Regions from separate parts of the Kosakonia oryzendophytica genome, predicted to be linked through region 1. Evidence: predicted binding sites of a transcription regulator. Region 1 holds the regulator's gene; the other holds the start of a gene.
The links. The regulator PhoB, encoded in region 1, activates phosphate uptake and scavenging genes when phosphate is short. The targets are predictions, from matches to a motif close to CTGTCATAAAACTGNCNNAT.
Positions count from the first base shown of each region.

Region 1 (3,137 bases):
GATCGGCGAGCCGCAATAGCGGATGCGCTCATCACCGCCAATCTTTTGCGCCCGATGAATATGCCCAAGGGCGATATAGTCGGCGGGCGGGAAGTTCTGCGCCGGGAATGCATCCAGCGTGCCGATATAAATATCGCGTACGGCGTCGCTTTTACTGGCACCGACGGTGGTTAAGTGGCCGCTGGCGATGATCGGCAGTGGTTTATCGCCGCGCAGCTCGCTGGCTGCGGTAAATTGTTGCTGGTAATACGCGGTGATCGCCGCCAGCAGGTGTTGCTGTTTTTCCTGCCCGGACAATCCTGCCTGGCTGACCAGAAGGTCGCGCGGGCGCAGGAAGGGCACCGGGCAAAATATCGCGCCCGGTTCACCGTTGCGGCGGTAAAGCCAGAAAGGTTCTACGCCTGCGCTGGCGACGACGGTAGTTTTCAGATAGGCGAGGATCTCTTTCGATTCGTTGAGCGTGGCCACCGAATCATGGTTGCCTGCCAGCACCACTAACTGGCAGCCGGTTTGCTGAAGTTTGACCACAAAACGGTTATACAGCTCACGGGCATAGCTGGGCGGGGAGCCGGTGTCAAAAACATCGCCCGCCACAATAATGGCGTCGACCTGGTTCTCTTCCGCCGCAACCAGCAGCCAGTCGAGAAAAGCGGCGTGTTCAGTGGCGCGGCTCTTGCTGTAGAAGTTTTGACCCAGGTGCCAGTCAGAGGTGTGAATAATGCGCATAGCGGTTCCGTGGCAAAAAAGCATAAAGCAGATTATAAACATTAAGCAGATGAGGGACATAACCTGGCGAAAATAGGGACTGTCATATAGCGCTCGCTGGGGTCATCTGGCGGTCATGTTATTCATAAATCTGTCACAAAACTGACGCATAATGGCGCCGCTATATATATTGATGACTTAAATAAGACAGGGCAAATTATGGCGAGACGAATTCTGGTCGTAGAAGACGAAGCTCCAATCCGGGAAATGGTGTGCTTCGTGCTCGAACAAAATGGTTTTCAACCGGTGGAAGCTGAAGATTATGACAGTGCGGTGAACCAACTTAATGAACCCTGGCCCGATCTTGTTTTACTGGACTGGATGTTGCCTGGCGGTTCCGGAATTCAGTTTATTAAACATCTCAAACGTGAAGCGATGACCCGCGATATTCCGGTCATGATGCTGACGGCGCGCGGCGAAGAAGAGGATCGCGTACGCGGTCTGGAAACCGGGGCCGACGACTACATTACCAAACCTTTTTCACCCAAAGAGTTGGTCGCGCGTATTAAAGCGGTGATGCGCCGCATTTCGCCGATGGCGGTAGAAGAGGTGATCGAAATGCAGGGCCTGAGCCTTGATCCTTCTTCTCATCGCGTGATGACCGGTGAAAATCCCCTGGATATGGGGCCGACAGAGTTTAAACTCTTACACTTCTTTATGACCCATCCGGAACGCGTTTATAGCCGTGAACAGCTGTTGAACCACGTATGGGGAACCAATGTGTATGTTGAAGACCGGACGGTGGATGTGCATATTCGTCGTCTGCGCAAAGCGCTGGAACACAGCGGCCACGATCGTATGGTGCAAACAGTGCGCGGCACGGGATACCGTTTTTCGACCCGTTTCTGATATTTAACAGGAGTGTGACGCGTGCTGGAACGGCTGTCATGGAAAAGGCTGGTGCTGGAGCTCCTCCTTTGTTGTATCCCCGCCTTGATTCTCGGCGTCATGTTTGGTTACCTGCCGTGGTTTTTGTTAGCCGCTGTAACCGGGTTGCTGATCTGGCATTTCTGGAATTTACTGCGTCTTTCGTGGTGGTTATGGGTCGATAAAAGCATGACTCCGCCGCCCGGAAAGGGAAGCTGGGAGCCGCTGTTATACGGGCTGCACCAGATGCAGATGCGTAATAAAAAACGCCGTCGCGAGCTGGGAAGCCTGATTAAACGCTTTCGTAGCGGCGCGGAATCGCTGCCGGACGCCGTGATCCTCACCACCGAAGAGGGGGCGATTTTCTGGTGTAATGGCCTGGCGCAACAGGTGCTGGGTTTGCGCTGGCCGGACGATAGCGGGCAGAATATCCTTAACCTGCTGCGCTATCCGGAATTTACGCAGTATCTTAAAAAACAAGAATTTAGCAAACCACTGAATCTGGTGCTTAACTCCGGTCGCCACCTGGAGATCCGCGTGATGCCTTACAGCGAGGAGCACCTGCTGCTGGTGGCGCGTGACGTGACGCAAATGCATCAACTGGAAGGGGCGCGGCGTAACTTTTTTGCCAACGTCAGCCATGAATTGCGCACGCCATTAACGGTGCTGCAGGGCTATCTGGAGATGATGCAGGAGCAGACGCTCGAAGGCGCACCGCGGGAGAAAGCGCTGCACACCATGCGCGAACAAACCTCGCGGATGGAGGGGCTGGTGCGTCAGTTACTGACGCTCTCGAAGATTGAGGCTGCACCGACCTTGCCGCCCAACGAAACCATTGATGTGCCAATGATGCTGCGGGTCGTGGAGCGGGAAGCGCAAACCCTGAGCCAGCAAAAGCATCACTTCCATTTTGAGGTCGATAGCGCGCTGAAAGTACTGGGTAATGAAGAGCAACTGCGCAGCGCGATTTCCAACCTGGTCTATAACGCCGTGAACCACACGCCAGCAGGAACGCAGATTACCGTGCGTTGGCAGCGTGTGCCGCTGGGGGCGGAGTTCAGCGTTGAAGATAACGGTCCCGGCATCGCCGCCGAGCACATTCCTCGTCTCACTGAGCGTTTCTATCGTGTGGATAAAGCCCGCTCCCGGCAGACCGGCGGTAGCGGCCTGGGGCTGGCGATCGTGAAACATGCGGTAAATCACCACGAAAGCCGCCTCGAAATTGTCAGTACTCCCGGCAAGGGAACGCGCTTTAGCTTTGTTCTGCCGGAACGTCTGGTTGCCAAAAAAGCCGCGTCCTGACGCGGCTGTCAGCTTATCTTTCCAGCGACCTCTGTTACCAGGCCGCTTATTCCGATGTTTTCTTCCCCCTGAAACGTATTTTGTACGGATGCTGCTTTTTTGTTCGCATGATCAGCCATGTGTTTTTCTTATAATTGGAGTTATTAACTGCTATTAATTTCATAGGCAGTATAAGCATCTGGTTTTGCGATCCCACCTTGCCT
Region 1 is NZ_CP115659.1:4,011,820-4,014,956, reverse strand. It holds gene sbcD (exonuclease subunit SbcD) at 1-726, opposite strand, end outside; gene phoB (phosphate response regulator transcription factor PhoB) at 925-1,614, shown strand; gene phoR (phosphate regulon sensor histidine kinase PhoR) at 1,636-2,934, shown strand.

Region 2 (3,137 bases), 2.3 Mb from region 1:
CGCGGCGATCCCAATCATTAAAATGACATGAATAATGTCCATATCTCTGTTCTCGTTTTCTACTGTGCTACGGTAAAAATTAATCGCCCAAAATCAACGGACGGTCATGGCGATATAAAGCGATACGTTCTGGATGGGTGGGATCGTATTTTAACGCCACAACGTTACCGGGCGCATAACGGATAAAACTGTCCATATCCAGCGCTCTTTCCAGACTCGACTGCACCTCGATACCCTCACGGGTGACAAATTTGAATGTCAGGCGATACACCGGGTTTTCGCCGTCAATCATGCCAGTCTTGCTACGGTAAATAATATCCGCATTTACCCCGATACCGGTTTTCCGCACCGCGGATTCCATCCTGAATTGCCGAAAACCGGGCATTAGCATGGACATCGCCTGGCGAAGCACAAACGCCATCAATGGGACAAAAAAGAAGAGTAAGAACAGAACTATCCAATGGTATCCCACGCACTCCTCCATCAATATTCTATGCTGAAGGTTAATCGCCCAAGATCAAAGGTTTATCATTATCGTATAAAGCAATGCGTTTTGGATTTTTCGGATCATACTTCAACGCCACACCATTGCCCGGCGCATAACGCGTAAAACCGTCCATATCCAGCGCCCTGTCGATGCTTGATTGTACTTCTACTCCTTCACGTGTCCTGAATTTTACCGTGAGCCGGTACACTGGCATCTCTGCGTCGATCAACGCTGTTTTGCTTCGGTGGATAATATCCGCATTAACACCAATGCCGATCTTCATCACCCGGGCTTCTACAAACATCTGTTTGATGTAGCCACCAAAGAAAGAATAAAACCCCTTGATTATGAGGATAAACACCACCGCAAAGAAAAGATAAATAATATACATCCAGTCAAATTCCATCTTATGATCTCCGGGTCCGTATACGCTTTAAAAACAACGGCGTGGTACCGCTAATAGCCGTAAAAGGCTACAGCATACGCGCTTTATCGGGGCCCCTGATAAGAATATTCTGAAGATCCTCTCTTTATAGGACATGAAATAAAGAATGCGTAAAGCCAATAATGTTTCACTTGTCACTACATGCGAGGCCACCGACTTCCGCCAGGCCCAATCGGTCGTAGTGATTGGGGATGAGGTAACGAATATCACCGTTCCCGGCCTGTTGCTTGAAGCGGCAGTACAGGTGGATAACACGCGCTATCTGCTGTTTCTTACTGATGATGTTATCTTTGAAGAATCCCTGACCATCGTGCTGATTGATATCCGGCAAGGCGTAAAGGAGATTGTGCGAATAGGCCAGATGTGGGCAACGGGCATTTTTGAAAATCTATCGATTAGCACGGAACAGGTTCGCTTTCGTTTTCTTGGCGAGGGCGAGTGGGTTGTCGAAATATCCTCAGCGCCGCGTCTGCGGCTGCCCTTCTTTTCCGATCCTGCGGGTGTACAGCGTGCGCCCGGATGGCAAAAATATATCACTCTCGCTTATATGAAATAGCCTGCTCATTTTTTTCCTCTCCCAATGAAGCCACACGTTCACTATTTGTTCGTCTTTCCGTCATAAAACGATCATCACCTGTCCTCTTAATGGTCGCCAGCTTAATGAAAAAACCGGATGACTTATGAACAGCGCATTGGCGGAAATTTCTGAAGACCACTATTCGTCTCTGCATCAACTCAACACGGTGCCGAAACAAAAAGTGCTAAGCGTAAGCCACTTACGCAAGTCCTATAACGCGCACCAGACCGTGTTGCACGACATCAGCTTTGATCTGCATCGCGGCGAGATGGTCGGGGTGATTGGTCGCTCGGGCGCAGGGAAATCAACCCTGCTGCACGTTCTGAACGGCACGCACAGCGCAACATCCGGTGAGATCAACAGCTTCCCGGAAGTGGGGACGCCGCGCGATGTTTCGCGCCTCAAAGGCCGCGCGCTTAATCAGTGGCGCAGCGAATGCGGGATGATTTTCCAGGACTTCTGTCTGGTGCCGCGCCTTGATGTGCTCACCAATGTGCTGCTGGGCCGTCTGAGCCAGACCTCGACGCTGAAATCCCTGTTTAAAGTGTTCACCGATGAAGATCGCGCCAGAGCCATTGCACTGCTGGAGTGGTTGAATATGTTGCCACATGCCCTCCAGCGCGCGGAAACCCTCTCCGGTGGTCAGATGCAACGCGTGGCGATTTGCCGGGCGCTGATCCAGAACCCGTCCATTTTGCTGGCAGACGAGCCGGTCGCGTCGCTGGATCCGAAAAACACGCAGCGCATCATGGGCGTGCTGCGCGAAGTGAGCGAACAAGGCATTAGCGTGATGGTAAACCTGCACTCCGTCGAGCTGGTAAAAGAGTACTGCACACGCGTGATTGGCGTTTCTCAAGGACGAATTGTTTTTGACGACCACCCTTCACGGCTGACGCAGGACGTTTTGCAGATCCTTTATGGCGATGAGATAAGCCAGTTGCATTAATTCTTCCCCTTCCAATGAGACAACACAGGCAATGACAATGAAAAAGCATATTTCGGGCGCATTACGTTTATCTGCATTGATGACAGGTCTGCTGCTGGCATGGCAGGCTTCGGCGGCGGAGCAGCCGAAAGAGTTGAATCTGGGGATCCTTGGCGGACAGAACGCCACCCAACAAATTGGCGACAACCAGTGCGTCAAAGAGTTTCTTGATAAAGAGCTCAGCGTAGACACCAAACTGCGCAACTCATCTGACTACTCCGGCGTGATCCAGGGTTTGCTGGGCGGTAAAGTCGATGTGGTGCTGAGCATGTCGCCTTCGTCTTACGCCTCGGTGTATATCAACAACCCGAAAGCGGTCGATATCGTCGGCATCGCCGTGGATGACAAAGACAAGTCTCGCGGTTATCACTCGGTCGTGATCGTTAAAGCCGACAGCCCGTACAAAAAACTGGAAGATCTGAAAGGGAAAGCCTTTGGCTTCGCCGATCCGGACTCCACCTCCGGTTATCTGATCCCGAACTATGAATTCAAACAGAAGTTCGGCGGCAACGCGGATAACAAATACAACAACTACTTCTCCAGCGTCACCTTCTCCGGCGGTCATGAGCAGGACATCCTCGGCGTGCTGAACGGTCAGTTCGCGGGGGCCGTTACCTGGACATCTATGGTCGGCGATTACAAT
Region 2 is NZ_CP115659.1:1,162,639-1,165,775, reverse strand. It holds gene O9K67_RS05615 (DUF3592 domain-containing protein) at 1-42, opposite strand, end outside; gene O9K67_RS05610 (DUF3592 domain-containing protein) at 80-472, opposite strand; gene O9K67_RS05605 (DUF3592 domain-containing protein) at 504-893, opposite strand; gene O9K67_RS05600 (hypothetical protein) at 1,039-1,488, shown strand; gene phnC (phosphonate ABC transporter ATP-binding protein) at 1,613-2,455, shown strand; gene phnD (phosphonate ABC transporter substrate-binding protein) at 2,493-3,137, shown strand, end outside.
Region 2: phnC (phosphonate ABC transporter ATP-binding protein) is a predicted target of PhoB. The motif match lies at 1,546-1,565, and genes of this name have one in related genera.